2 regions of the Paenibacillus sp. strain BS8-2 genome follow, and region 1 is predicted to be linked to the other one. Evidence: a T-box and tRNA genes for the amino acid it is inferred to sense, from the RefSeq annotation. Region 1 holds a T-box; the other holds one or more tRNA genes.

Evidence for each region. The T-box of region 1 lies ahead of trpS (tryptophan--tRNA ligase). A T-box ahead of a tRNA ligase gene usually reads a tRNA of that ligase, here a tRNA-Trp.
Region 2: it encodes a tRNA-Trp, which carries the amino acid that the T-box ahead of trpS (tryptophan--tRNA ligase) is inferred to sense. The anticodon was not compared.

The regions. Positions count from the first base shown of each region.
Region 1 covers NZ_CM137010.1:1,908,777-1,924,370, forward strand. Annotated here, with positions in the region: gene ACX1C1_RS08385 (extracellular solute-binding protein) at 1-437, shown strand, start outside; gene ACX1C1_RS08390 (helix-turn-helix domain-containing protein) at 440-2,719, shown strand; gene ACX1C1_RS08395 (family 20 glycosylhydrolase) at 2,941-4,806, shown strand; gene ACX1C1_RS08400 (CotS family spore coat protein) at 5,019-6,947, shown strand; gene ACX1C1_RS08405 (glycosyltransferase family 4 protein) at 6,898-8,124, shown strand; gene ACX1C1_RS08410 (hypothetical protein) at 8,386-8,772, opposite strand; gene ACX1C1_RS08415 (MerR family transcriptional regulator) at 9,007-9,753, shown strand; gene ACX1C1_RS08420 (MBL fold metallo-hydrolase) at 9,943-11,058, shown strand; gene trpS (tryptophan--tRNA ligase) at 11,120-12,109, opposite strand; T-box leader at 12,189-12,468, opposite strand; gene ACX1C1_RS08430 (MATE family efflux transporter) at 12,693-14,114, shown strand; gene ACX1C1_RS08435 (MarR family winged helix-turn-helix transcriptional regulator) at 14,324-14,779, shown strand; gene ACX1C1_RS08440 (VOC family protein) at 14,871-15,594, shown strand, end outside.
Region 2 covers NZ_CM137010.1:6,176,215-6,191,808, forward strand. Annotated here, with positions in the region: gene ACX1C1_RS26750 (ABC transporter substrate-binding protein) at 1-806, opposite strand, end outside; gene ACX1C1_RS26755 (NHL repeat-containing protein) at 880-2,460, opposite strand; gene ACX1C1_RS26760 (ABC transporter substrate-binding protein) at 2,651-4,195, opposite strand; gene ACX1C1_RS26765 (carbohydrate ABC transporter permease) at 4,274-5,212, opposite strand; gene ACX1C1_RS26770 (ABC transporter permease) at 5,225-6,130, opposite strand; gene ACX1C1_RS26775 (response regulator) at 6,250-7,860, opposite strand; gene ACX1C1_RS26780 (sensor histidine kinase) at 7,853-9,619, opposite strand; gene ACX1C1_RS26785 (6-phosphogluconolactonase) at 9,915-10,865, opposite strand; gene ACX1C1_RS26790 (PIG-L deacetylase family protein) at 10,927-11,637, opposite strand; gene ACX1C1_RS26795 (helix-turn-helix domain-containing protein) at 11,863-12,708, shown strand; tRNA gene ACX1C1_RS26800 (tRNA-Leu) at 12,755-12,836, opposite strand; tRNA gene ACX1C1_RS26805 (tRNA-Arg) at 12,865-12,941, opposite strand; tRNA gene ACX1C1_RS26810 (tRNA-Cys) at 12,956-13,029, opposite strand; tRNA gene ACX1C1_RS26815 (tRNA-Gly) at 13,040-13,114, opposite strand; tRNA gene ACX1C1_RS26820 (tRNA-Gln) at 13,121-13,195, opposite strand; tRNA gene ACX1C1_RS26825 (tRNA-His) at 13,220-13,295, opposite strand; tRNA gene ACX1C1_RS26830 (tRNA-Trp) at 13,320-13,393, opposite strand; tRNA gene ACX1C1_RS26835 (tRNA-Tyr) at 13,400-13,483, opposite strand; tRNA gene ACX1C1_RS26840 (tRNA-Thr) at 13,492-13,567, opposite strand; tRNA gene ACX1C1_RS26845 (tRNA-Phe) at 13,580-13,655, opposite strand; tRNA gene ACX1C1_RS26850 (tRNA-Asp) at 13,670-13,746, opposite strand; tRNA gene ACX1C1_RS26855 (tRNA-Met) at 13,779-13,855, opposite strand; tRNA gene ACX1C1_RS26860 (tRNA-Val) at 13,873-13,948, opposite strand; tRNA gene ACX1C1_RS26865 (tRNA-Glu) at 14,015-14,089, opposite strand; tRNA gene ACX1C1_RS26870 (tRNA-Ser) at 14,094-14,181, opposite strand; tRNA gene ACX1C1_RS26875 (tRNA-Asn) at 14,185-14,260, opposite strand; rRNA gene ACX1C1_RS26880 (23S ribosomal RNA) at 14,362-15,594, opposite strand, start outside.

The DNA.
Region 1 (15,594 bases):
ACTACATTCGTCAATTCGGTTTGGAGAATATTCATTACCGCTTGGACTCCTCCAATCAGATGACACATCTGAACAAGGAGCTGCTCGGGGAGGAACGGCTAGGCGAGCTGTTTCTTATGAATCCGTTCGATCCCTATCTCTATGTGTCCGTAGACGCAAGCGAGGAGATTCAAGCAAAGCAAAGAGAAGCGCTGGATCTGGTAGCTGGACAAGGGATCAAGAATCCCGCATTGACCTATGTGACTGAGACAGGGGCGTCAGTTGCCAGTATCTACACACGACAGATTCAACAATTCGAGGCGGATTACATAAAGGGGAAAAAGGATGTTCTTTCGTTCGCTGAATTTAAGAAGGAATGGCTTAAGCGGGGCGGCGAGAAGGCTACACAAGAGGTGAATGAGTGGTTCTTGCAAGAAGGACGCACAGCGGGGGAATGAGTATGCCTGAGCGAAACGTCATAGGCGGGAACAGCCGGCTGAAGGCTGTCGAAGAGAAGGTGCCTGTGCCCCGCTTCATTGCACGGCTTCGAATAGCTGCACTCGCTGTCCTGGTTGCGGCTTTGCCCGTGTTTGCAGTAGGGTGGGTCTCTTACTCTGCAGCTCGCGACAGCTTGATCGAGGAGACTGAACAGTATCATCTGATGTTAATTGAGCAGATTCAGGAGCGCAGTGACGCTCTGATGGATACCGTGGAGCGTATTGTGCTGCAGCATGCGTTAGACGACGATTCCTTGTCAGTGGCGCTTAAGAACGGAAGCTTGCAGCACGACGACAAGGAGCTCCTGCGTGTAATGACGGTTCTTAGCGCTATGGAGGCGCTTATCGATCATGCACAAGGCGCGTACCTGTATGTGACGGATGGGGATTGGCTCGTGTCTGCAGGGGGTGTTGAGCTGGAGTCTTCCAAGCGGCTAGGTGAGCAGCTCCATAATAAGCTTCGAGGCGAGTTGATGGAGCCCTCCTTCTGGTTAGATCGGACCAGAGCTGGGGAGGGCGATGAGTACCGGGTTGTAGATGGATTAGGATATGTCAGGGGGATCCCGGCATCCTTCCAGAAGCCGCTTGGTTATTATATCGTATTGCTGGACGAACCGTTCTTGTATGACATGTACGGTGATGTGGAATTCGACAACGGCGGGGGTTTAGTTGCAATCAGTCCACAGGGACATTTGTATGCGGCAAGGGAAGCAGAGGCTTTCGTGCAGATGCATGTCAAGGCAGAGGAATTGGAAACATGGCTTGCCAGGAAGCAGCCGGGTCTAGAAGGCGTATCCTCCAGCGAACGTGTCAGCGGGGAACGACTGCTCGTTCATGCCATCCAGTCCGTGAGAACAGGCTGGACCTACCTGTCTGTGGTGCCTCTTGCGGAATTGACTGCGAAGGTAAGTGCTGTAAGCAAAAAAATCAGAGTCATTACATGGCTGTTGGTCGGTGCTGCGGCTGCGGCTATCCTGTTGTTGTCCAATAACGTGTACCAGCGATTCCGTGCGATGCTGGAGCAGCTGTATACTCGCAATTCGGCACTGAGTAAGGAAGTGGAGTCGTTCGCGCCTGAGAGAGAGCAGTACTGGCTGCGAAGGCTGCTTCAGGAGCCGCTTGGGGAAGAGGATATGGAAGTTGTCCGTTCCTTATCTCTCCAGTCGGATCGAGGGGCCGGTTATGCCGCTATTTGTATCCAGTCCGGGGATCGAATCATAAGATCGGAGCAAGAGCAGGCCGAGGCGACCGGGGCGCTGCTCCGGCGAATCCGCGGGATGGAGGACTCTGCGGGAGGCAGGTTCACTCAAATGGGCTACGATATGATCGGGGGTCTGTTCGAGCTTGAACGCATGCACATGCCCGAAGGGCAACATGTCATCATGGAATGGGCGCAGCGTTTACTGGAAATGGAGAGCGGACAGGGAAATCTGCATATCATCGGGATTGGGCCGTTACTTACGCATAGGGAAGCGTTGCACCATAGTTTTGAAGGTGCGCGAAAAGCTATGCAGCAGAGGCTTACGGATGACAGCAGATATCTGTTCCTGCATCGGGATGAAGGTCAGAGCAGTCAAGCGTATATGTATCCCTTCGAGCAAGAGAAGGCTATTATGGCTCAATTAAAATTAGGAAACGGGGAACAAGCCAAGGAGGCTCTGCGCATATTCTGTGCGGCGATGCGGTCATCGGTTCAGCCTGACGAACGACAAATCTACGAGTCGATTATGATACTACTTGCTTCCGTCATGCGCGTTATGTTCGAAGGAAATACGCTGACAATCGGCGCCTTATTCCGTTATCCGCTTCATGAACGGTTGCAGGAGCTGCGTTCGTTGCCGGAGATTGAGGACTGGCTTGCCAATGATGTCTTTCTGCCTATCGTATCGCAAGTGATAAAGGGCAGGCAGGAGAGGGAAGGGGTTGCCGATCAGTTGGTCAGGCGTGCAATGGGTTATGTCCAGCTGCATTATGATCAGGATATTTCTCTTCATTGCTTGGCAGATATGTTAAGTGTGCCGGAAGCTCAGCTTGGTCAAGTCTTTCGTCAAGAGATCGGACTTACCTTTACAGAATATGTCATCGCGACTCGTATCGACCGTGCCAAGGAGCTTCTTCGATCTACGGAGATGAGAGTTTCCGAAATTGCTGATCGATTACGATATAATAATTCGCAAAACTTTATTAGAATGTTCAAGAAGGAAACCGGCATCACGCCTGGTGAATATCGCAAACAACATTGATTGAGCGTGAACGATGGGATGGTGATGATGCCCTATGCTGAAATTACAATTTGCACAAAATGAAAAATTCGTTCATTATTATGAAGTATTCAATGATAAATAGTGCATAATAAGTTGAAGATCGAATGACTTAGTGTCCTGCGTAATTTTTATATATATGCATAGGAGGAAACGACTTGTTGCTGAATGTAATTGTTGATCGTGCAGAATTGCAACCCGGAATGGAGCTGCTTCTAGCAGACCTGAAGGTCACGTTGGATGAAGGCGGACTGCCGGTTGAGGTATCGCGTTCGGGTGGAGAGCTAGAGGTTGGACAGGAAAATGGCAAGGCGTATATCCGCTATGGAGCGAAACATCAGTTCTTCCGGGCGCTTGGCTTGCTGGTTCAGCATGGCCGAAGCGGAGAGGCGTTCCATATTCGGGAAGAACAGCAATTCGATGCAATCGGGCCAATGTTCGATCTGTCGCGCAATGGCGTCCTGACGCTGAATAGCTTCAAGTTCCTGTTGCGCAAGATGGCGCTTATGGGTTTGAACAACGTGATGTTGTATATGGAAGACACCTACGAGATCGAGGGAGAGGCTTATTTCGGCTACATGCGCGGTCGTTATTCGGCTGCGGAGCTGAAAGAAATCGATGATTATGCGGATCAGTTCGGGATCGAGGCGTTCCCGAGCATCCAGACGTTAGCCCATCTGGAGGAGTTTCTGAAGTGGGAGCCGGTTAAGGCATATAAGGATACGAAAGGGGCCTTGCTAGCGCAGGACGATCATACGGATAAGCTGGTAGAATCCATGATCGCCGCCGTTAGCGCGCCGTTCCGAAGCAAGAAGATCCATATCGGCATGGATGAAGCGGAGGAGCTGGGCCGCGGCAAGTTTCTGGATCGCAACGGCTTTGTAAGCCGGTTCGACATTATGACGCAGCATCTGGAGAAGGTGCTTGCTTCCGTACGCCGACTGGGTCTGAAGCCGATGATGTGGAGCGATATGTTCCTTAAGCTGGCTTCGGCAGGGGGAGAGGATTATTACGGCCACGACACGGTAATTCCGGAAGAGATGGCTCGCCGTATTCCGAAGGATGTAGACATGGTCTACTGGGATTACAACCATGTGCTGGAGTCCGATTACGAGACGTTAATTGCGAAGCATCGTCCGCTCGGGAATAATCTGATATTCGCTGGTGCGGTATGGGTGTTCAATACATTTGGCGTCAATTACGGCTTGTCGCTGCCGGCGACGGAAGCCGCTCTGACCGTGTGCAAGCGCGAGGGGATCCGCGAGGTATACGCGACGATGTGGGGCGACGACGGGATGGAGAGCAATCCGTACATCGCGCTGCTCGGGCTGCAATTCTACGCCGAGCATGCGTATTCGGAAGGCTCGCCGAGCATGGAAACCGTTGCGGAGCGTGTGGCCTTCTGTACGGGGATCGAAGCGGATGCGTACTTGCATCTGAAGTACCTCGACGAGACACCGGGAGCAGAGCCGAACAACCAGAAGCAAAGCAACCCGTCGAAGTTCCTGTTGTACCAGGACGTCTTGCTTGGCTTGTTCGACAAGCAGATCGAAGGATTGCCGATGAACGCACATTATGCGCAAGTCGAACAAACTATTGCGAGCCGCCGCAACCCTGCAGCCGAGCTGGATTACTTATTCGAGGTGCCGCAGAAGCTGTGTGCCGTTCTGAAGCTGAAGAGCGAAGTCGGCATCGAGCTGAAGCGTGCGTATGACGGCGGGGACAAAGCCGAGCTGAAGCGCATCGCGCTGGACGTATTGCCTGCCATCTCCCAAGGCGTCATGGAATTGCGTGCCGCTCATCGCGCCCAGTGGCTGGGGATGTTCAAGCCTTTCGGCTGGGAGGTCATTGACATTCGATACGGCGGCGTTGTGAGTCGTCTGGATACGGCGGCAATGCGCCTTATCGATTATGCGGACGGACATCTCGACCGGATCGAGGAGCTGGAGCAGGAGCGTCTGGTCTACAGTACAGTCAATCGGTTCAACGAAAAAGGTGTGGGCTGGTGCAGTTATTACTACCGGATGGCATCTCCGAACGTGTTTTTCCATGTCATCAATCCGTTCTAAGCCACTGCTTGTACAGCAGTTGACTAGCGAATTCGTCCATCTTATATAGGGTGGGCGGGTTCGCTTTTTTCTTTTTTTTGAACGCGCCGCATCTCCAAAGTCCACTAACTTGAATCCCGCGATCTCCACTTCTGTCCAATCGATAGTGAACCTAAGAGCATATAAATAGGAGAACATCACTTAAACAGCTTCTTAGAGTGGAGGTAGCTTAGTTGGAACTATACCAAATCGTGCCTTGGGATCATATGGAGCAAGATGAATCCTCTTCGATCAACCTCGAGCAGTATGTTCCGCCAGAATTAGAGCGTCTCGCGTACGAAGTAATGAAATCTTATGATATGAGCATCAGCAATATGCAGTTGATTACATCGAAGCCGGACAAAGGCGGGGCAATCTGGAGAATCGATACGAACCATGGCCCGCGAAGCTTGAAGGTGCTTCATCGCACGCCGCAGCGCAGCTTGTTCAGCGTAGGCGCGCAGGAGTACGTAGTAGGCAAGGGCGCCAGGGTGCCTGGCATTATTAAGACCAAAGAAGGACACAATTCCATCGAGGCTGGCGGGAAATTGTGGATTGTCACGGATTGGATCGACACCTTAACGCCTGTCGCGAAGATCGATCTGGAGGGCGCAAAGACGCTTTGCCATGGTTTAGGGGAGTTTCATCAATGGTCCAAAGGGTACGAACCGCCGCTTGAAGCAGGAACCTCGTCCCGGATCTACAAGTGGGAAAGCCAGTATGAGAAAATTGCGACGAAGATTGGCTGGTTCCGGCATATCGCAACCGCGTATCCGAATACGCAAGCAAGCTCACATTTGTTGTCCGTGCTGGACATCTTTGAGCAGCAGGCAAAGGATATTCTGAAGCGATTCCAGGAATCGGCGTATAAGAGAATGGTAGCCAAAGGTGAGGCACATTGGGGGCTGGCTCATCAGGATTACGGTTGGTCCAACGGTCAGATGGGGCCGGGCGGCATCTGGGTCATTGATCTTGACGGGGTTGCCTTTGACCTGCCTGTGCGCGATCTTCGCAAAATCATCACGAGCACCATGGACGATATGGGCGCTTGGGATCTGGAATGGATTAGAGGCGTAATCGCCGCGTATCACGCAGCGAACCCGCTGGATCAAGAGACATTCGAGCTGCTGTGGATTGATATGGCGTTCCCGAATGAATTCTATAAGCATGTGAAAGAGGTCGTGTTTAATCCGGTTATCTTTATGGATACGGAGTTAAACGCGATTCTGGACCGGGTCGTCGCAACAGAGACGAACAAATGGGATGTGCTTCGCGAGCTGGAGAAGGACAAAATGAATTACCCTGCGGGCGATTATCCGGATGTAACGGCTGCGCCAAGTCAGCCATACCGTTACAAGGAATTTGCGCAAGGGGGCACTTCGCCGCTGCTGGTATCGCCGGAAGAGGGATCGAAGAAGGTTAGTGTGATCGTGAAGCCCGAAGGGAAGTCGCGGATCATGCCAGGCGAAGAAAAGGTGCGCAAGCTGAAAGACGGAAAAGAGAAGGTGCGCAAGCTGAAAGACGGAAAAGAGAAGGTGCGCAAGCAGAAGGATAGCGAAGAAAAGGCTCAGAAGCCAAAAGAGGGAGAAGAGAAGGTTCGGAAGCTGAAGGAGACGGCGAAAAAGAAGCTAAGCAAGAAGCGGAGACGTTTGATGGCAGAGCAGCTGGAGCTGCTGAAGCCTGCTGAGCAAGCGGAGAAGCGACGTAAATCCCAAAAAGTCGAAGCTTCTGAGCCGGAGCGCAACAAAAAAGAGTCGAAGCGTTGGTCAGGTTCGGAGGGGGCAGTGATCTTGCCTGCCAAACGGAAGTCTGGCAAGTCTGCTGGAAGCAAGAAGAAATCGAGAAGCTCATCCGGAGGCGGAGCTGGGGGAAGATCGATTGCAGCTGCGAGGCCCAGAAACGCAAGCGGCTCCGCGAAAAGCGGTGTGAAGAAAGGCGTGAAGGGCGGCAGCAAAAAGACCGCAGGCGGTGTCAAATCAAGTAAACCATGGAGAAGTCGTTCGCAAAAGGCCGGCGTGAAGCTATTTCTAACGGCGTATCGTCCGAGTATGACGTTGGTGGGGAGGTCTTCATTTGAACATTCTGATGATATGCACGGAGAAGCTGCCGGTTCCGAATATTAGGGGCGGCGCCATCCAGACTTATATTGGCGGCGTGGTCGGCTTGCTGAAGGCGCGCCATTCTATCACGGTAATCGGTCGAGACGATCCGGAGCTGCCAAGCGACGAGAGAGTGGACGGCGTCCGGTACTTGCGTTTTGAGTCGAATGGGATGCTTGAGGTTTATATGAGTCATGTGCTCCCTTATCTGGAGGCAAGCAGTGAGTCGTACGATGTCGTTCATATCTTTAATCGACCTCGACTAGTTATGCCGGTGGCGGAAGCGATGCCGAATGCTCGTATTGTATTGAGTATGCACAACGATATGTTTAATCCGCAGAAGCTGGCCAAGGAAGAAGGCGATGCGGTTGTGGAACGAGTGGATACGATTATTACGATCAGCAATTATATCGGCGCAGCGATCTGTAAGGATTATCCGCAGGCCGAAGCGAAAATCCGTACGATCTACTCTGGAGTAGATTTGGGGAGATTCGCCCCATGGAAGCTCTCTCAGTCGGCGCTGCGCGACAGGGAAGAGATTCGTTCCCTGCATGGTCTTGGCAACAAAAAGGTTATCCTGTTCGTTGGGCGCCTGTCCCGTAACAAAGGACCGCATGTACTGGTGCGTGCGATGTCCCAGATCAAACATTCTGATGCGGTGCTCGTCATCGTTGGCGCAGCATGGTACAGCGACAACCGTATCAGCGATTATATCGCTTACCTTCGCACCATGGCGGAAACGTCGCCGCTACCGGTCAAGACGACCGGGTACGTACAGGCGAGCGATGTGCATAAGTGGTTCTGCGCGGCGGATCTTTTCGTCTGTACGTCCATTTGGGAAGAACCGCTTGCTCGCGTGCACTATGAAGCAATGGCAGCGGGGCTGCCGCTCATAACTACCGCGCGCGGCGGCAACCCGGAAATTATCCGAAACAACAACGGCGTAATCATCCAGAATCCGGAGGATCCGGCGGAGTATGCAACCCAAATCAACGCGATGTTGTCCAATATCGGTGACTCCAGACAGATGGGGCTAAGCGGTCGCAAGCTCGCGGAGGACAATTTCACTTGGAGTCATGTCTCTGGCAATATTCAGGATGTATGGGAGAACCCGAGAACGAGCAGAGTGGATTCGCCGGCTGAGCAGACACTCGAGCAGCCGATCGCCAGGGAGCGGGGCGGAGAAGAGGGAATGGGCTAACGTGTCAAAGTGAATGCCAATAGATGGAGCGCTGCTGGGATAGCGGCGCTTCTTTTGGCATATCAATTCGCTATTATCATGCATAAGCGAATGATGCGATTCGTCGAAGCGACGGTGGAAGGATTAAAACGTGAGTGAAGCTATTAAAATATCGGTGCAACGACCAAAGGCGCTTCCGGCCTGCAAGCGGCTGAAAGCGCTGTTGGAATAACGATGAAGATAAGGAGCATATGAGGACCAGACGCTCAATACCTCAATTAACTAGTCCTCGTCGTCATCGTCGTCATCGTCGTCATCATCGTCGTCATCATCGTCGTCATCATCGTCGTCATCATCATCATCGTCATCATCATCGTCGTCATCGTCGTCATCATCGTCGTCATCATCGTCGTCATCATCGTCGTCATTATCGTCATCATCGTCGTCGTCGTCACTATCGTCTGCATCCTCTTGGTCATCCAACACTTCGAAGTTTACTTCGGCGACAGAATTCCAGTCGATAGCAGCGAGTTGTTGCTCGAGAATTGCATCCGTGAGACCTTCATCATCAAGGCTGATCTTGCTTGTGCGTCCATTATCAAAACTAATGGCGAGACTCAATACATCCTTTGTTTGCAGTACTTCCTTCACTTGTTCCAGGATAGACAAGTTGTCATCCCTCCGTCTATTATATTTGCGAACCTCGTATATTGTATAAGCGGCAATGCCACTTGGATTGGGTGAATGAAGCCGGACAATCGTCGTTTTTGTGGAAGATTCTATTAAGAGTTTATTAAGGGATGAAACGAGAGTAAGAGTCTCTGTATATTTTTTTGAAGAACGTATTGACTCTCACGTTACGTGATACTTTAAAGTAAAAAGCAGAAAGGAGGACGGGGCAAAGTGAAGGTAAAAGAAGTTGCAGAGCTGACCGGAATCAGTGTGCGTACTCTGCATCATTATGATGAAATAGGTCTACTTATTCCTGATCAGTTGACGGACACAGGTTATCGCGTGTATTCAGAGCGAAATTTGGAGCTTTTGCAGCAGATTTTATTTTTTCGAGAGCTTGGTTTTCCTTTGAAAAAAATCAAAGAGATCGTCATGAGCGAATCGTTCGATCGGCTGGAGGCGCTTAAGCGGCATCAGGAGATGCTTCATGAGAAGAGGAGCCAGCTGGATCAACTGCTGCTCACTGTGGAGCGCACAATCCAACATGCGAAAGGAGAAGTAACGATGTCCAATAAAGAGAAGTTTAAAGGATTTGATTTCAGCAGCAACCCCTACGAACAAGAGGCAAGAGAGCGCTGGGGCGATCAGGCTGTCGATGAATCCAATAAGAAAATGAAAAAGATGCAAGTCGATGGCAAGATGCAGGCTTTCCAAGACGAAATGAATGAGCTCTACCACAAGCTGGCGGAAGTGCGCCAAGAGGATCCCGCATCCGAAACGGCGCAAGCTGCTATTGGTCAATGGTTTAAGCTGCTGAACAAGATGGGATCGTATTCGCTTGAGGCGTTCAAAGGACTTGGTCAAATGTACGTGGACGATGTGCGATTCACGCGGAACATCGATCAATTTGGAGAAGGGTTATCCCTATTCATGCGAGATGCCATGGCACATTATGCGGATAACCAGCCTGCAGAATAGCGCTGCATGTCTTGATAGTTGGCTGCAATTAAGCTCCTGACGTATGTTCTTACGAACGTTCGGGGCTTTTTTTGCTTTGTGCGTATTGCGGCGGTTAGCCGAAGGAGGTGCTCTTTACTTTTACCCTGTCGAAAGTCTAGGATAGTACTTAGAGATATCGACGAGTGATGAGATAGATGGAGGAGAAACATGATTACAGCCATAATTGTTGTATTTATTATCGTTGTTGTACTCGCTGTCGTTATGCTGGTGCAAGCTTTGCCTGTCTTTGGCGGTAAGCCAACGAAGGCGGAGCGCGAGCGGTATTATGGACTGTCGCATTATGATGGTGCTAAGTTCCGTTATCCCATCGAAACCAAAATGCTGACAGGGTTCAAAGAGATGCTTCCAACGGCGTGGGAATTTCTAAAGGGAAGTCCGGAACGCAATCCTCGTACGGCTATTCCATTCATTCCGCTGCGAGAAGCGGATTTGCGATCCAGCTCTGCCAGTCCACGCGTGATCTGGTTCGGTCATTCGGCGGCGCTGCTCCAGCTAGATGGTTTGACAGTTCTGATTGACCCCATGTTCGGACGAGCGCCGTCTCCGTTCCCGATCGTCGGTGGCAAACGCTATGGAGGCAAGCTCCCTATGGAGCTGGACGATTTGCCTAAGATAGACATGGTACTGCTCTCGCATGATCACTATGATCATCTGGACTATCCATCGATAAAGCGAATTAGTCATAAGGTTGGTCACTTCTATGTGCCGCTTGGCGTAGGTGCACACTTGAAACGCTGGGGGGTCGAGCCTTCGCGAATCACGGAGCTGGATTGGTGGGAGGAACGAGAAGCGGGAGGTCTTAAGCTGACCTGCGCGCCTGCAAGACATTTCTCGGGTAGAGGGATGTCGAACCGAGATGGCACGCTTTGGTGTTCATGGGTGATACGGGGGCGCGAGGAGAACGTATTCTTTAGCGGAGACAGTGGATATGGCCCGCACTTTAAGGAGATCGGGGAGCGCTACGGCCCTTTCGATTTGACGATGATGGAATGTGGACAATACGACGAAAAGTGGGCAGGCATTCATATGCTGCCGGAGCAGACTGTGCAAGCGCATGAGGATGTTCGGGGCAAGCTGCTGCTGCCGATTCATTGGGGCGGCTTTACGCTTGCGCTCCACACCTGGGATGATCCTGCCATTCGAGTGACGAAGGAGGCTGCGCGCAAAGGCGTTCGTATTACAACTCCGATGATCGGGGAGAGTGTGCCGCTTACGGGCGACGCATATCCGACCAAGCGATGGTGGGAGTCGGCAGGCCGATGAGAAAGAAACAAGGGTTCGATACACATGCCTAGCATGTGCGTCGAACCCTTGTATCGTTTCGTTAGAACGTCAAGAAACCCATGGCTTGTTTGGCGTTGTTTAATGTGCGGTTTGCGATCTCGGCCGCACGGTTCGCGCCATCCTTGAGGATACGATCCAGCTCCTCGGAATGAACGAGTTCAGCGTAGGTTTGCTGGATCGGTGCGAGCTTGGCGACGACGACTTCAGCCAATTCCTTCTTGAAGGTGCCATAGCCCTGACCCTCGAAGCGTTTCTCGACATCCGCGATCGATTCGCCAGCGAATATCGAGTAGATTTCGATCAGATTGCTGACGGCTGGCTTTGTGTCCCAGTCGTAACGGACGTTCATGTCGGAGTCGGTAACGGCGCGCGAGAACTTCTTGCGAATGACCGACGGCTCGTCGAGCAGCAGGATATAGCTGCTTTGGTTCGGGTTGCTTTTGCTCATTTTGCTTGATGGATCGTCGAGTCCCATAACCCGTGCGCCAATTTCTTGAATCATCGGCTCCGGTACGGTGAACGTCTCGCCGAAGCGGTTGTTGAAGCGAGTCGCAAGGTCGCGAGTCAGCTCAAGATGCTGCTTCTGATCGTCGCCGACTGGCACATGAGTCGCTTGATACAGCAGAATGTCCGCGGCCATAAGCGCCGGGTAAGTGAACAGCGCCGAGCTGACGGTGTCTTTGCCGTCCGACTTGTCCTTGAACTGCGTCATGCGGCTAAGCTCGCCGAAGTGCGCCTGTGTTTCCATCAACCAGCCGAGCTCCGCGTGAGCAGACACATGCGATTGCATGAAGATGGCATTTTTGACCGGATCGACGCCTGCTGCAATGTAGAGCGCGGCGATCTGGCGGGAGCGCTCGCGAAGCTCCTTAGGATCTTGTGGTACGGTAACGGCATGCAGATCGGGTGCGAAGAAGAAGCATTCGCCATCCTCTTGCATAGCTACGAATTGGCGCAGAGCGCCGACGTAGCCGCCGATGTTAAGATCGCCGCTTGGCTTGATGCCGGATAAGAAACGTTTGGTTGTCATGGATATCCCTCATTTCTATGGATTATTAATGCTTCGGATCCCATCGCAAGGCAATAAAAAAACGCCCCGTCCCTTGTATAAAAGGGACGAAGCGTATGCTCCGCGATACCACCCGAATTCGGCCCACCCGGGCCGCTCTTAGCCATGAACCGAGCAAAGCCAATTGCAAGCTGAGACCGCGTTCAAGTCTCCCCGAGATAACGGAGGGAGTTGCCGTCGGTGCCTACTGCTCCTAAAGTGGGGTTCGGACCGAAGCGAGAAGAGCCATTCTCTTATGCGTATGCGCCGGACCTTCCACCAACCGCCGGCTCGCTGCGAGCATCCGCTATTAAGGTACTCTTTCTTCTCATGGCTGTAACTGTATTCGTGTAATTGCTCATAAGCATAACGGTTATTCGGGGAGCAGTCAAGGTGCAGGCGACCGCTGGTGATGATGATCGAAATGTTCTCGATTGCCATAGATCGTACAACGAAGATTTGAATGTTTTGTTAATCTGTATTTTGCCAGATGCGCAAGAACATATTCTATGCTAATATACGTCAGACACATATAGAGAAACGACATAGGATGAAGGTGAAGGGATTGGGAGAACATACGGGGCAACAAGTCCTTGGCAGCGGGGAGCGTTCAAAGGATCTTAAGTTGTTCTATTTGACGTGGCCGATTTTCCTGGAAGTGGCATTGTTCATGATGATGGGCATTGCGGACACGTTTATGTTAAGCGAAATATCGGATAATGCGGTATCGGGCGTCGGCGCGTCCAATCAATACCTGCATATCGCGATTCTGTTGCTGGAGGTTATAGGCAACGGCGCGTCGATTGTCGTCGCGCAATATATTGGCTCCAGAAAGTTCTTTGAAGCCGCAAGAATATCGGCGCTGGCGGTAACGTTGAATTTGCTCGTCGGGATCTTGCTCAGTATTGGTTTCGTGGTGTTTAACGGTTTCTTGCTGAGCTCGCTTAATTTGCAAGGCGAAGTGTACGAGTACGCGCATAGTTATCTCAAGATCGTCGGCGGCGCCATCTTCTTGCAGGCGATTATTAATTCTCTCGCGGCGATTATTCGCGTGCACGGCTATACGAAGGAAGCGATGTTTGTTGCTCTGGGGATGAACGTGATTCATATCATCGGCAATTATGCGCTCATTTTCGGTCATTGGGGTATGCCGGCGTTAGGTGTAGAAGGTGCAGCAATCTCTACGATCGCGAGTCGCTTGATTGCGGTAGTCGTGTTCTTCTGGCTGCTGTATCGCGTCATGGAAATAAGGATCAAGTTCAGTTATTATCTGAACCTTTCGAAGGAGTATGTCGGCAAAATATTAAGAATCGGCATCCCCTCCGCACTGGAGCAGGTCATGTATCAAAGCTGTCAGATCGTATTCCTGGCCTATGTTACTTATCTGGGCGATGCCGCGCTTGCTGCAAAGCAATACGCATCAAACATATCCATGCTGATTTATTTGTTCGCGTTTGCGGTGGGCATGGGTACATCCATTATGGTGGGCAGGTTGGTCGGAGCCGGTCGCCCGGACGATGCGTACAAACGTGTCTGGATGAGTGTTCGTTCAGCTAGTATTGGCACGCTGCTGGTGCTGGTCGTTGTCGTCATTCTGCGGGAGCCGTTAATTGGCTTCTTCACGGATGATCCGGAGGTGCTCCGTCTCGGAGCGCAGGTGTTGTTGTATGCGCTCATTCTGGAGACAGGACGCACCATTAACATTATTATCGTCAACTCGCTTCGTGCTTCGGGCGATGCCAAGTATCCGCTGTATGTCGGGGCGTTCTCCATGGTGGCGATGAGTCTGCCGCTTGGTTATCTGTTCGTCTTCCAGCTCGATATGGGCTTGCCGGGCATCTGGCTGGCGATCGCAGCGGACGAATGGCTGCGTGCAATTATCTTCTACTTCCGCTGGCGCAGCCGCAAGTGGGAGCGGCACGCGTTAGTTAAACCTGATTCATCACTGCCGTCGGTTGAAGGTGATACCGTTCCGGCGCAGGCTTGATTGGAACAATTAGAGTCGAGGAATATACGGGGTCTATACCATGCGTATAGGCTCCGGCACTAATTGCGAATATCGTAGTAAATTGGGCGGTGCAAAGGTGTTGACATGGCATCTCTATTCTGATATCTTTAATTTAAGATAATTGATTTTGAAGGAAAGGAGCAGATAAGATGGATGGCAACGAACAACAATTGAGCGAACCAAACGAGATGAACAACAAGGATGCTGTGAAATCGAATGTCTCTCTGGACCTCTACATCGCGCTATCGAGAGCCAGCCAGTGGATCAATGCGCATACCGATCGAGATATTCGTAGTCATGGATTGAATCGGACCGAGTTCGGTGTGCTGGAGATGCTGTATCATCGTGGGCCGCAGCCGCTTCAACAAATCGGCGGAAAGGTACTTATGAGCAGCGGCAACATTACCTACGTTATCGACAAGCTGGAGAAAAAAGGGCTGTGTCGCAGGCGCGCATCCAAAGAAGATCGACGCTTAATCTATGGCGAAATTACTGACGAAGGAAGCCGCTTTATCGAAGAGGTGTTCCCGGCGCATACGATATGCATTGAAGAAGCAACAGGCGGATTAACTGCCGAAGAACAGGCATTAGCAAGTACTCTGCTTAAGAAGTTAGGCAAGTTCGCTCAGCAGTCCTTCAAGTAGTCGCACATGGCTGAAAGGACTGCTTCAAGCCAACACATATCTTAATATTAAGATACACAAATACCAACTAATACAAAGGAGTTTGATAACCATGACAGAACTGAGCAGACAAGGTCAATCGGCGGCGAACGAATCACAAACTCAAACGGCAGGCATTCATCACATTACGGCTTTTGTAAGGGATCCACAAGTGACAGCGGACTTCTATGCGGGCATTCTTGGACTTCGATTGGTCAAAAAAACGATCAACTTCGACGCTCCTGAAGTTTACCATCTGTACTTTGGCGATCAAGTTGGCAGCCCAGGCACGATCATTACGTTCTTCCCATGGAAAGATTCGCGCAAAGGGGTCATCGGCGGCGGTCAAGTCGGCATCACGACGTATGTCGTTCCGGAAGAGGCTTTCGGATTCTGGCGCGAACGCCTTGCCAGACTCGGTGTAGAAGTGCAAGAGTCGGAGCGATTTGGCGAACAATATTTAGGCTTCCGCGATCCGGATGGACTGCGCGGTGAGATTGTGGCCCGTGCTGATGGGGCAAACAGCGAATGGTCGTTCGGCGGTGTGCCAGCAGACAAAGCCATCAAAGGGTTTGGCGGGGCGGTATTGTTCAGCGGAGCGCCGGATTCGACTGGCAGCCTGCTCGAAAACGTGATGGGTTTGACGAAAGTAGGCCAAGACGCCGGTTATGTACGCTACCGCTCGTTCGGCGATCTCGGCAACATCATCGATGTGAATGCTACAGCGATGGCGCAAGGTCATGGCGGACATGGCACTGTTCATCATATCGCTTGGAGAGCCAAAGATGATGCGGAGC
Region 2 (15,594 bases), 1.9 Mb from region 1:
TACCGTTCCGTTTCGAAATTAGGCTTCACTATCGTACTGTCGCCATCCTTGAGCAGTATGCCCGGAATCGATGTATCGCCTAACGCATCATAATTGCCGATATAATGAGCGTTAAATGTCTCTCCCTGCTTCATATAAATAGGAATCAAATCCGGCTTCATCGCCTTAATTTGGGCAAAAACCGGTTCTAAATCCGCAATCGTATGAACGGGATCCATGTTGATACCAAGCTCCTCCGCAATATCCTTGCGGTAGATAATGCCGCCTTGCGCAGCCAGCTCTTTGTTTGTCGGCACGCCATAATTGCCTCCATTGATCTTGGAGCCGCTCAAGAAAATGGGGTCCAGCGTAGTTAATATGCCTTGTCCATAAGTCTGCAGCAGCTCCGTCAGCTCGATAAAAGCACCTTTTGCCACATTGACCGCATGTTTGTTCCACTGCGCCGTGAAGATGATATCCACCTTCTCGCGTGAAGCAATCATTAAATTAACCCGGTCCTCCCATTGCCCCCAATCAATTGGCATAAGGTCGATTCGAGCATCCAGCTTCCCACTGCCGCTCAAATATTCGTTGATTGCCGCCTCTACTTCAAGCTCATCCTTCTGGACTGCTCCCGTATATACAAACTTAATTGAGTATATATCGTGTGTATCGCCAGTCGCTTCAGACAGAGACGAATCCTGATAAGCGCTTTCATTTTCCGATGAAGCAACGCATCCGTTCACTATTACAATAGAAGAAAGGAGGGCAAGCGTAAGCATTTTCCTACTGCATATGATTGCGGGTATCATTCGCTGATGCGCCATGCCACTCCTCCATCTTTAACCGTTTTATACCATATACTTCTATTCTAAAGGTTCAGTGTCAAAAAGCAATACATCAATCCACTCTTATATAAGTCATATCCTGCAACGCGACCCACGATTCTCCCACCAAAATCCCATTGTTCGAGCTTTGTTCAATGCGCTGTTCTTGTATATCTGTGAGCGAACCGTCTTTCGTCCACGATACGAATACACTCTCTCCTGTCTCGTCCTGCCGGATCCAAGCCATCGTGCGGCTTGATTGCTCCTTGTCAACGATCCAATCACCGCGCTCGCTCAGCATAACAATTTGCTGGGATTCCCGGTCCACCAACAATACGGGCTCCTCAATACCTGAGCGACTCTGGAAGGATATGACCGGTTCATACTGGTTCATCTCATCTCCAGCTTTTCCTTCTTTAAGTCCGATACTCTGACCACTCTCCACCTCGAACAGTGTGTAGCTTTCATTTACGATATCTCGTACTCCTTGATCCCCTTCTAGATCGTAAAATCGAAGCACCGCATATTCGTCTTCTGAGCCCAGCCATCCGGCGACTTCTACATAGGGACTGGAGCTTTTGTCATAAATCACAGATTTGCCACCCCCTTCTCGGTCGTAGAAGGTTATACGATCCATCGCTTTGGTGACAAATTCAGAATTCTCATGGATTACGTTATTTTTATTGGTTGTCGACGAAGGATAGTTTACCGCGTATTTGCCATTCGGGCTCCAGAAGAACCATCCAACCTGCTCTCGATCTGCGTCAGAACGGATAGGTAATGAAGTAAGAGTCCCTCCATCGTTATCTATCAGTACAAATCGATTATTCTCGCTATCAAAGTGCCAGATTCTTTCTCCATCCGGTGATACAGATGTCATATAGAATGGCCAATGATGTTTCGCACTGATTGGCAGCAGCGACAACTCTTCGTTCGAAAAATCTAATGCCCACAGTTTACCTTCTGAGTAACTATTCAACATTAGTGTTTCTCCGGTCTCTGTTATCCAACCTTTCGCCAAATGCTCAGAATCCGAAATATCTTCGAATTCCTTGATTCGAGGGATGATCTCCGTGACCTCGCCTGTCAAAATATCCAGTTTATTGGCGCTATAATAATAAGTATCTTGCTGCTCATTATCGTTATGGACGGATATGTACATCAGACTGCGGTCATCAACGAAGCCGTATGCCTTGGCTATCGAATGCAGGGCATAGCTGTTATCTGTATTAGCCCGAAACAACGGATACGAGCGGAACGTTCCGCTCTCCGGGTGGACCACGATTGCGGTGCGGGCAAAGATACCTTCGCCGTTCCCTGGGTCTTCTGTTGTGACGATATGAACAGAATAAGCCGTACCGTTTTCCATCGTTGTTGTATACCATTCATCTGCACGTTCATTGTCCCCCAGTCGTAGCTGGAATCCACCCTCCATGGAAAGAAGCTTGATCGGCTCATCTTCTTCTGCAATCCATGTCGGCACAGGGGTTGTTGCCATCGTAGGGCTTGGCAATACAGGCGTTACCTGAGAGGTAGCCGTTGCCTTGGAAGGTATCTCTGTTTGCTGCGTATTGCGATTGATTGATTCGTTAGTATTTGTGCAGCTTGCCAATAATAACGAAACTCCAACTAAGAGAACGGTCATTCTTTTCATGATTATCCCCTCTATTCCAAAATTAGTCACTTCTATTGACGCAATAATCACCACTGAAGTTGCGGATCGACCTAGCAGAACTAGAAATTACATCGTGTATACAGCTTCTGCCCAGAATAAGAAAAGAGACCACCCTTCAGTCATCTGCACAATGACCGAGGGATAGTCCCTGCTTTTCACAACTTGTTTATTACTTCGAAGCAAGGAAAGCATCGAATTGCTTCTGCTTCTCGGCGATCACTTTATCGATACCCGCATCTTTAAGTGCTTGACGGTAATCCTTCAGACCTGATTCCGTCTCGACGGAGCCTGTTTCTACCGCCTTCTGGAACTGGCGAATCACGTTCGCAAGCGCACCGACCTCGGATTTGACCGGTTCACTGTCGAAGACGAAGCCGAGTGCCGGAGATGAAATTGCGCCTTCGTTAAAGGCTTTGAATTGCTCCCATTTATCAGGTGCTTCCGTATTCCACACATAGTTGAGGAATTGGTTGCCGAACATCCAAGCAGATCCGGGAGAATAATCTACTGTTTTGTCAGTAGGCGTTATAATTTCTCCGCTGCGTGTGTAATGAACACCTTCAATGCCGAAGTTCAACAGGTTGTTGATCTCTTTGTCCGTATGCAGCAGGTTGATGAACATCATCGCCCGCTCCGGATTCGTCGAGGTCGAGGAGATACCCAGCATGGAACCAGCCGTCTCGGAAGTCGCAACCGTCTTCTCCGTCATGATGATTTGTGCTGTTTTGCCCGGAATACCTGCAGCGCTAGCAATCTCTGCATCCTTACCTGGTTTCATTGGCTCGATCGTCGAGAATACTTTGCCCGCATTCCAAGCGTCTGCGGAAGCAACCTGAGTCGTCGCCGCATCACTATTGATATAACCTTTCACATAGAAGTCTCGTGCCAGCTCCAGATACTCAAGATACCTTGCCGAATCTTCTACCGGGGCAACTGCAGTGGCCGTTCCGTCCTTGAGCAGCGCTCCAGGGATCGTAGAATCTCCTAAGAAATCATAGTTACCGAAGTAATGGGCATTAAACACTGCGCCTGTCGTATACAGCGGTACAAGATCCGGTCTTTTTTCCTTCACGACAGCGTATACCGCGTCCAGATCCTTAGGTTCTTTAACGAGACTCATGTCAATGCCAAGCTCATCCGTAACATCCTTGCGGTATACGATACCGCCTGCAGATGCAAGCTCCTTGTTTGTCGGTACGCCATAGTTCTTACCACTGATCTTGGCTCCCTCGAGGAATGCAGGGTCCAGTGTTTCCTTGATCCCTTGGCCGTATTGTTCGATTAGATCGTTAAGGGGGATAAACGCTCCTTTGGAGACGTTATTGGCGTGTCCGTTCCATTGTGCCGTAAAGTAAATATCGATGACGTCGCGTCCCGCGATCATCAGATTGATTTTGTTATCCCATGCGCCCCAGTCAATCGGCATCAAGTCGATCTTCGCATTGATTTTCTCCGTCAGAAGTTTGTTAAGCGCCTCTTCTACGACGGCTTCATCCTTTTGCGGTGTACCCGGATATACCAGCGTTAAGGTATGTGGCTTAAGCTCTTCCGTTGTATTGTCCGCAGCTTCTTTCGTAGCAGCCGGCTTATCCGGCTCTTTCGTTGCTTCCGTTTCCGTTCCTTTGTTATTACTCGAACAAGCGGATACAATGAGGGCCGTTATCATGGTGAACAAGAGCAGCGATACCCATTTTTTTTTGTTCTTCTTTGTCATCGCAATGACCTCCCGATCGGAATAATGATTATATGCTTAACTAGCTTTGCTAGCTCAAGCCAACAACAACCAACCACTTCAACCTTTAACTGCTCCTACCGTCAAGCCTTTGACAAAATACTTCTGAAAGAATGGATAAGCGAATATGATCGGCCCAATCCCGATGATGACCATCGCCATCCGTACAGTTTCGCTCGGAAAGCGGAAGGTGCCGCCAGCAGCTTGAATCGCGGCTGCTGCCGTGCTGTTATTGGCTAGAAACTGGATGTTTAGCATCGTCTTATACATCAAGTATTGAACCGTAATATTGGCGTCCTTGGTGATGAACACCAGACTGAGAAACCAGTCATTCCAATACGTGAGCGTCTGGAACAGTGCAACCGTCGCCAGCACTGGGAGCGATAATGGGAGAACAATTCGGAGGAAGATGGTTAACTCTCCTGCTCCGTCTATTTTGGCTGACTCCAGTACAGCCGTCGGAATCGTCGTCATAAAGAATGTTCGCATAATGAGGACAAAGAAAGCCGAGATCACCAAGGGCATAATAAGCGCCCAGATGTTATCCTTAAGATCCAGCATCTGTACATAGACCAAATACCAAGGTACTAGTCCGCCGCCGAATAACATGGTAAAGAAGACAAAAAACGTAAAATGTTTGGCATGTGGAAAGTCGCTTCGAGAGATGGGATAGGCGTACAACGCCATAATGATTAGACTCGATAAAGTGCCAACGACCGTTACGAATATCGAAACGCCATAAGAGCGAATGATCTGCGTCGCGTCCGCAAACAGGAACTCGTACGCACCCCAGTCGTATTTGGTAGGAAAGAACTGATAGCCTTCCCGTACGACCGTCGATTCATCGCTGATGGATACCATAATGATCAGGATGACCGGTATGATACAAAGCAGCGAGTATAGGATAAAGAATACTTGTATACCTGCCGAGGCCGGCAACGACAATCGGTTCTTGGGATTGGAGGCGCTAGGCGCTTTCTCCATAATCGGTGCTTCCATGCTCTCCGCCTCCTAGAATAATGCGTTATCTTTGTTAATTCGCCTGACGACCCAATTGGATAAGAAAACGAGCGTAAATCCGACAACGGATTGCAATAGACCGGCTGCCGAAGATAATCCGATATCGCCAACTGTCAGGAACGTGCGATACACATACGTATCGATTACGTTCGTAACCGGGAACAATACACCCGATTCTCGGGGAACTTGGAAGAACAGACCGAAGTCGGCGTTAAAGATACGGCCAATCTGAAGCAGCGTCATAATGATGATAACGGGCATAATTAACGGGATCGTTATTCGTGTCATTTGCTTCCACTTGCTCGCTCCGTCAATCGTGGCTGCCTCGTAATATTCTTCATCGATTCCGATAATCGCCGCCATATAGATGACGGTATAATAACCGACCCACTTCCAGGTGTTGACGAGCGGAAGCACGTACGGCCATACCTCTTTGGTGAAATACCATTTTACTTCCTCAAGCCCCAATATCGGCAGCACGGTTGTATTCAGAAACCCGTGTTCATCGCTCATGAAAGCGAACGCCAGGTAACTCATAACCACCATCGATAGGAAATAAGGCAGGAACATAATCGTCTGATGCAGCTTTGCGAGAAAGCGGTTTCGCATCTCGTTAAGCATGATGGCAAATGCCAGCGGTACGATGATATTAAGTACAATGAATCCCCCATTATATAGGAGCGTGTTCCTGGTAATGATCCAAGCATCCTTTGTTTTGAACAAGTACTCGAAATTCCGAAGACCCGACCATGGACTTCCTAAGATACCATCTGTGTAATTGATGTTCTTGAATGCGATCAGAATGCCGAACATCGGGATGTAGTTATTGATAATCAAGATGGCGACTGCAGGCAGCATCATCAGATAAAACATCCAGTATTTGCGGAGATTCGCCATCGCCTCTCCTCCTCTCTCTTGTTAATGTAATTGTAAGCAAAAAAAAGACCGACAGCTGTCGGCGTAATGACCGCATTGTCGGCGTTGTGACTTCTTCTATTCAGCTGTATCCGATTTTGCTAAAGGCGCTGATATTTTTTCCTGTATTCCTGGGGCGTCAAACCAGTGGCTCGCTTGTATACCTGCGAGAAATGCGAGAAGTTCGTATAACCCACCGCAACGGCAATATCGCTAATCCGATGATTGGTATTCGCAAGCTCAGTCTTGGCTCTAGCCATCCTGAGTTCAACAAGATAATCGGTCAGCGTTGAGCCTGTTTCCTTGCGGAACAACCTCGATAGATAAGCGGCATTCAAATAAACGAGCTCCGCCGCTTTCTCCCTGCTGAAGTCCTCATGGAGATGCTCCTTCATGTACTGCTGTACCTTCTCGACTGCAATGGACACCGACTTTCCTTGTTCTGACGAATAGGAAGCAGCCATCGTGCAGATCCGATGTGTCCAAGCACGCAGCTTTGCAATAGACTTAAGCGATGCCGCACCATCCTCCCACTCGTTCCCAGGGAATATGTCGGACACTTGAATCGTCCTCTCATTCAGCCAACTGAACAACATATTCATGAAACCATAGTAGAACGATGACAGAACCGTGTAATCCGCGTTCCTCTCCAGTAATCGATCGAAGCACTCATCGATCCGATAAGACAGCTCCGTCGCTTTACCTAATGACAGTAACGAGCTCCAATCGGAGAATGGGAACTCCAAAGGACCGCCCGAGCCAACTCGTCTAAGATTTGATCGTTCAGCTCGGAACCACACGGAGCCGCCCTGACTAACATTATGTTTCTCCTGCTCCAGCAGCCGTTGCAGCTCCGACCGTGCATCCTGCAGTGTGATAACATCCCCTGGATAACAAGATAACTGACAATGAAGCAGCTCCCGGCATTGTACGATCAAATGGCGGCAACGCGCTTCCAGCTTGATTTCATCGTCCGATTCTGAATGATAGACAATTACATAGAGCATACCATTGGGCTCCTGTACAACGGTTCCGGTCCGATCCTCTAATATAATCTCTTCGGCTGCCTTCTTTACTGCATATGTCATAATTTCTTCATCTCTCGCCGACCACTCTTCCCTCCACTCCTCGATGCTTAACACAATCATTCGAACATGACTAACTGATTGCAAAGGGATCTCATACGTCGCGAGCGCCGGATTCAGTTGGCTAGCACTCGCCGAAATACGGTAATGGAGATAGTCTTGCCAGAACCGCTCAACCAATGCGGGGCGCTGCCTGCGCCACTGATCCTTTACGTTCGCATAGGTCTCCTTGATCACGTCGAGTTGCCGTTGCTCCTTGACCTTCTGCGCCGCTGCTTCGATACATGTTTTTAATTGTCCGTGATCAATCGGTTTAAGCAAATAATCAAAACAATCGAGATGAACGGCCTGCTGCGCGTAAACGAAATCCGCATGACCCGTCAGGAACAAGGTCACCGTATCCGGCTTATGTTCCTTAACCCAACGAAGCAGCTCAATGCCGTTATCACCTGGCATATCGATGTCGGACAATAAGATATCGATGCGATGCTGCTGCATCAGTTCCTTAGCTTCCTCGGCATCGTAAGCAGTATGTATCTCCGCAATCTCAGTCTCGGACCAATCGATGCCGAGCCTAATACCCCGTATCGCGATATCCTCATCGTCGACAATCAACAAATTAAACATCGGCAGCTCCCCTTTGCTTGCCTAATGGAATCGTAATCGCAATATGCGCACCGCCATCTTCACGGTTCGAGAACGTAATGGTCGCCTTCTCACTATATAAGAGGTTCATTCGGTCTATGACGTTCATGATGCCTAGTCCACCGGTGCTATCATGTCGCACAACCTTTTTTTGCTGCAACTGCTCAAGCACATCTTCTCCGAAGCCTGCGCCGTTGTCCGATACTGTGAGGGTCAAGAAGCTCGTTTCCGATTCTATACCACTGCGTTTGGCGGTGATCCGAATATCGAATAACTTGCGCCTGTTCTTGAATCCGTGAATAATAGCATTCTCCACAAAGGGCTGGAGCGTCAATGCCGCAATCGGTGCCTGCTTAGATTGCTCATCGACTTCCATCGTACAGACCAGCTTATCGGGAAATCTCATCTGTTGAATCGTGATATAGTTGCCGATATGCGACAACTCCTCACCGAGAGTGATCATGTCCGAATTCGTACGCATGATGAATCGGAAGTAGTCCGCCAGGTGCAGCGACATTTTCTTAACTGATTCCGTATCCTTAAGGGCCGCTAAGTTATAGATAATATTCAAGCTGTTCATATAGAAATGCGGGTTAATCTGCCCCTGCAGCTGTCTTAACTCGCCTTGTTTGACGCGAAGCTGCTCCTCGTATACATCGATCTTTAGCGTCTTGATCTGCTCCGCCATCTTGTTGAAGGTATCGCCTAGAAATTCGAACTCAATTGTTTTGCCCCGCTTAAGTCGTACATCGAGTATCCCGAGCGCAATCTTTCTCATCCCGAAAATCAATTCCTGCATCGGCTTGAACAGCATACGTCGAATAAAGATAAGGTATAAAGTCAGCATGAGCAGCAGACCGATCGGAGCAAACAACGAAACATTTCGGAAGAAAAAAAGCTCCTTGAGAAGCGTGGCCTCCGGTACGATTACCTGATAAGCGACAGGCACTACCCGGCTTGGACGATTCATCACGAGATAAGATTTCTTATTGTCTTGGTTACTAAGCGTCTGATAGGCTGCATCCGTGATGTGAGTCGATGCCGTGTCTACCGGTGGTTCATCCTCCGTTAGCAGCTTCTTAAGCTGCTCATCCTCGCGCAGCCAGATGCCCGTATTACCTATAACGCCATCGCTCCATTGTTTGAGCAGCCGCTCGTTGATATCCTTCACCCGGATCAACGCCCCGATATGCAGCCCCGTTGTAACCTCAATACTATTGATCAAGAAGAACTCACCCGGCATTCGTTGATCATAACGCACTGCCCAGCTTCGGCTCATATCTGCCGATTGAGTTGCCATACCTGCGACTCGTTCCTTCATATGTGTTTCAATAATTTCTTGCATATTGTTGTAATCGCTATTTGTACCCAAAATGATATCATTGTCGTGATATAAGAACACACTGTCGATCACATTATAGATATCAACGTCTCGTTTCAACTTCGTATCAATCCGAATCTTTGTAAGCGTATACAAATCGTCGCTCATCGGAAACGACATCAGCATGCCAACATCCACATCTAAGATGGACATCTTAAGCAAATAATTGGTAATCTCGTCCAGATTATCATCCGTCTGCCCTACAAATATGTCTAGCGTATTGCGGTATGTCTCCGTGACTTTGTCCCGTACGATATCCCTGGCGTAGAAATGATTGATCATCATAAATAAGAGAGTCGGCAGCATAACCGCCAAGAATCCTGCAATCAGGATCGTGCGGATCGAATAGACAAATTTCAATGCGACAGCCTCCTTCTCCGATACCATACCATTCTACGCGAGAGAGCGTATTCCTTCCTTACGTGTGATGAAATGGATCGCTGAAGCTATACGACTGCCTCGGCACGCCAAGCTTTGTTCTCAATCATGTATCGCACTCAACGACAAGCGTCATGCAGTGGAAACGAATATGCTGATTCACCAGTACGATTTAACAACAGAAAAAATAGAAAAATGACGATGCTGATGGAGATTCTCTCCTGCATCGCCATTCCTGACTTTGTCACATATTGGCACTAGATCTAATAGACGCCGCTTAGTTCAAATCCGCACCGAGCGGACCCGCAAGCTCCTTCAGGAAAAACAACTTGCCCGGCAAGGTCGGCATAAACGTCGAGGGGAGCCACCGATCCGGACCGTGTCGCAATGTCGTCCACAGAGAGAGACCTTGCCACTGCATGCCTCTCCCAAGTGCCCCGTCGCAGCCGCCTATGATGTAATCCGACTGTAGGAACAAGCCTGGTCCAATCGTGTTGGCCCGGCAAGGCACGAGCGTCGTCCGACTCTTAAAGCTAGTAATCGCATTTTGTTCAATTGTAAGCGGATGAAGCTGCGCTCCGATCCGATGTGTTACTTTGCTCCATTCCGCATCGCTTGCGTATTCGCCGCCAAAGTGCGGCTCCCAGAATGCAATATGCATCATGCGCCCAATTCCAAATACGGTGATGAGCTCCGCTCCCTCCGCTTTCAAGGCCGCGATTTTCTCCGCATAAGTCGGAAGCGTCTTGGCGGTTGCAAAGTGTCGTTGTTCTACGGGCACGGAATATTCTCCCAATGGTCCGTAAAAGGCATGCTCCATTGCATATTGAAAGGAGCCAGGGTTGTCGGACGGCAACGTCCAGCCCGCTTCATCGCTCCACTCGTCCATATTAAAGCCATATACATGTTTGCAATCCACTTGCCATTCCTTCAGGAAATAAACCGCCCATTTGTACATGCCCATTGGACCCGCCGGAAGTATAAAAGCAACCTTGCGTCCTTCTTCTTTGCTCTTGCGGATTTGCCATGCGATCTCATGCCCCATCTTCACATCGAACTCGGCTACCTCTTCACAAGGAATCGGCTGAAATTGATCATTCCAGAATGGCTGGCACTCCCCGATCGATTCAGGCGAATTATCGCAGCAACGATCGATTTTCTCCATATCCCATCCCGCAGGGTAGAAACCTTCCAACATTGATCCTTTGACCGTTAGCGCAAAATTCATGCACATTCACACTCCTCTTTGATTTATTGATCCAATATGCCCATCGAATGGATCGATTCTGCTAGGGAAGCAGTCTCGCTGTAGTCAACCTTGGCCATGCTTGACACTGCGTGAAACCTTCCGCATAAGCCTTGCCGCACTGAAGCCCGCGAAACTTGGATACCGTGCGCACGAAATCCAGAAAGTCGATTCCGTCATGTTCGTGTAACCACTTGATCTGGCTCTGATGGCTGTTATTCATCTCGATCTTCACGCCGATATGATCGGAGATGTCCACATATTCGGTCGGATGGAATCCCACGCCTGCCAACGTGTCCATATAATAGATTGGTGCTACTTTGTCATGAGTATCTATTCCATCATCAAGGTTATAATGGGGTATCGTAGCCGAGAAGCTGGCATCGAACACCGCTTTGGAAACCTCCATGTGATCCTTCATATAATCCTCAGGCGGATGTGTAATGATATAATCCGGCCTCGTCTCTCTAATTAATTTAACTAGTTTCGCAATCAGCTCGTCCTGGTCCGACTTGACCAACAGATCAGGTATATTCAAGCTAATCACCTCGGCTCCGATCAAGGAGCCTGCCTTTTTAGCTTCCAGCCGCCTAATCTGAATAAGCTCTTCTGGAGGAATGATCTTATGCCCCTTATCCCCATTGGCTACATGAACCATCGTTACCTTGTGACCACAAGAAGACAACTTTGCCAATGTCCCTCCACAGCCAATCTCCAAATCATCCGGATGACATCCTACCGCCAAGATGTTCATATCTATTCCCCCATTTTACGATTCAAGTTTCGCCTAGCACCTGCCTGTTCCTCTCCAGTTTACTCTCTGCAATCGTATTGTTCTTTAGCAAAAAGTCCATTAAAAGTTGCAATAAGTCCACACTTGAACATGATATAATAGAAGATAGATGAAGCATCAACGGAGGTTGCAAATAAAGTGGCAGATGATCCGTTCGTTCGAACAAGACTTCAAGAGACTTTTTCAGTGAAGGACATCATATCCCTTCATTATTTTGAATTTTCCAAGGATTTCGCATTCGAAGGGGAGAAACATGACTTCTGGGAGTTTGTGTATGTAGACAAAGGGGAAATTGAAGTGTTTGCGGATACGGAAGGTTATTGCCTGCATCAGGGTGATGTCATCTTCCATAAACCGAACGAATTTCATGGCGTGTGGGCCAATAGGAGAATTGCGCCAAACGTCATCATTATATCGTTTGTTTGCCACTCCAAGGAAATGGCTTTCTTTGAAAATAAAATATTCACATTAAATAATTCTGAGTGCGAGATGCTGGCTCAATTGATGAAGAACGGCTTTGCCGCCTTTCATCCTCCCTTCGACGATCCACGAAATCATACACTTACGAGACGCGCCGATGCATCTATCGGTTCGGAACAATTGATCAAACTCTATCTGGAGATGTTTCTCATCCGATTAAGGGAGACCAATGATCTAACCAAGCGAGAGCAACGGCTGTCCGCGCCGACCAAGCAGCGAAGCGAAGCCGAGCTGGTTAACCGGATGCTCGTCTATATGGAGCAGCATCTATACGGTGAGATCCGGCTTGAACAAGTGTACAAAACCTTTAACTTAAGCAAGAGCCATGCTCTAACGATCTTCAAAGCGCAAACCGGAGAAGGAATCATGAAGTATTATCGCAAGCTGAAAATCGAACAAGCCAAAAAAATGATCCGCGAGCAGCGGCATAATTTCACCGAAATCGCCGATCTTCTTCATTACAGCAGCGTTCATACTTTTTCGAGACATTTCAAGTCCTTCACGGGTATGTCTCCGTCGGAATATGCGAGAACCGTGATCGCTAAAATGTAACAAAAAAGCTCTTAGGATTATTATCCCAAGAGCTTTGTTTCATGGTTGGTGCCGGTGAGAGGACTCGAACCTCCACGGTTTCCCTCACGATTTTGAGTCGCGCGCGTCTGCCATTCCGCCACACCGGCAAGTTAAACATTTGGTAAAGAGTAATTATGGCGCGGCCTAAGAGATTCGAACTCCTGACCTTTTGATTCGTAGTCAAACGCTCTATCCAGCTGAGCTAAGGCCGCACATTATGGGGTTGTGGAGGCGCCACCCAGACTCGAACTGGGGGTAGAGCTTTTGCAGAGCTCTGCCTTACCACTTGGCTATGGCGCCAGATAAATATTGGAGCGGAAGACGGGAATCGAACCCGCGACCCTCGCCTTGGCAAGGCGATGCTCTACCGCTGAGCCACTTCCGCAAAGAATGGCTGGGGATTCAGGGATCGAACCTGAGAATGACGGAGTCAAAGTCCGTTGCCTTACCGCTTGGCTAATCCCCAACATTTTTTTCAATTGTGTGAATATGGGGCGATCGACGGGAATCGAACCCGCGAATGCCAGAGCCACAGACTGGTGCGTTAACCCCTTCGCCACGACCGCCATGAAACACACATTAAGTAAATCTGGCAGGGGCAGCAGGAATTGAACCCACACCAAAGGTTTTGGAGACCTTTGTTCTACCTTTAAACTATGCCCCTAAAAACTGGTGGAGGATGATGGATTCGAACCACCGAACCCGAAGGAAGAGATTTACAGTCTCCCGCGTTTGGCCACTTCGCTAATCCTCCAAAAAACATGGTGCCGTCGAGAGGACTTGAACCCCCAACCTACTGATTACAAGTCAGTTGCTCTACCAGTTGAGCTACAACGGCATAATTGAAATATGGTGGCTCGGGACGGAATCGAACCGCCGACACAAGGATTTTCAGTCCTTTGCTCTACCAACTGAGCTACCGAGCCTGATGATGTTATAATGGCGGAGCTGACGGGATTCGAACCCGCGGTCTCCTGCGTGACAGGCAGGCATGTTAGGCCTCTACACCACAGCTCCACATCATTTTCTCGGATATCTCCGAAGGTAATTGGTTGCGGGGGCAGGATTTGAACCTGCGGCCTTCGGGTTATGAGCCCGACGAGCTACCGAGCTGCTCCACCCCGCGTCGTTAAGTAAAAATTATGGTGGAGGATGACGGGATCGAACCGCCGACCCTCTGCTTGTAAGGCAGATGCTCTCCCAGCTGAGCTAATCCTCCATGTTGAGCGACTTTCATATCATATCATGTTTTCTTATATGATTGCAAGTCTTTTTTTTGAGAAGTTGGTGACCCGTAGGGGATTCGAACCCCTGTTACCTCCGTGAAAGGGAGGTGTCTTAACCCCTTGACCAACGGGCCTTACTGGCAGAGAGGAAGGGATTCGAACCCTCGATACGTTGCCGTATACACGATTTCCAATCGTGCTCCTTCGACCACTCGGACACCTCTCTGTATGGCTCCCCGAACAGGACTCGAACCTGTGACAACTCGATTAACAGTCGAGTGCTCTACCAACTGAGCTATCAGGGAATATGGTTACTTTCAAGGTTGTTGTACCTTGAAAACTGGATACGAAAGGTTTGCTGAACCTTAAAGCTGTTGCTTATCGTTTGTATGAACAGATAAGCGTGTAGGATAAGCCCTCGACCGATTAGTATTCGTCAGCTCCACACATTGCTGTGCTTCCACCCCGAACCTATCAACCTCGTCGTCTTCAAGGGGTCTTACATACTGGGAAATCTCATCTTGAGGGGGGCTTCACGCTTAGATGCTTTCAGCGCTTATCCCGTCCGTACTTGGCTACCCAGCGGTGCTCCTGGCGGAACAACTGGTACACCAGCGGTACGTCCATCCCGGTCCTCTCGTACTAAGGACAGCTCCTCTCAAATTTCCTGCGCCCGCGACAGATAGGGACCGAACTGTCTCACGACGTTCTGAACCCAGCTCGCGTACCGCTTTAATGGGCGAACAGCCCAACCCTTGGGACCTACTTCAGCCCCAGGATGCGATGAGCCGACATCGAGGTGCCAAACCTCCCCGTCGATGTGGACTCTTGGGGGAGATAAGCCTGTTATCCCCAGGGTAGCTTTTATCCGTTGAGCGATGGCCCTTCCATTCGGTACCACCGGATCACTAAGCCCGACTTTCGTCCCTGCTCGACTTGTAGGTCTCGCAGTCAAGCTCCCTTATGCCTTTGCACTCTTCGAATGATTTCCAACCATTCTGAGGGAACCTTTGGGCGCCTCCGTTACATTTTAGGAGGCGACCGCCCCAGTCAAACTGCCCGCCTGACACGGTCCCCGTACCGGTTTCACGGTACTAGGTTAGAACTCCGATACGATCAGGGTGGTATCCCAACGGCGCCTCCACCTAAGCTGGCGCTCAGGCTTCAAAGGCTCCCACCTATCCTGTACAGATCGTACCAAAGTCCAATATCAAGCTGCAGTAAAGCTCCATGGGGTCTTTCCGTCTTGTCGCGGGTAACCTGCATCTTCACAGGTATTAAAATTTCACCGGATCTCTCGTTGAGACAGCGCCCAAGTCGTTACGCCATTCGTGCGGGTCAGAATTTACCTGACAAGGAATTTCGCTACCTTAGGACCGTTATAGTTACGGCCGCCGTTTACTGGGGCTTCGGTTCACAGCTTCGGGTTACCCCTAACCGCTCCCCTTAACCTTCCAGCACCGGGCAGGCGTCAGCCCGTATACTTCGCCTTACGGCTTCGCACAGACCTGTGTTTTTGCTAAACAGTCGCTTGGGCCTTTTCACTGCGGCCCCCTCGGGCTATTCACCCTACCGAGGCACCCCTTCTCCCGAAGTTACGGGGTCATTTTGCCGAGTTCCTTAACGAGAGTTCTTCCGC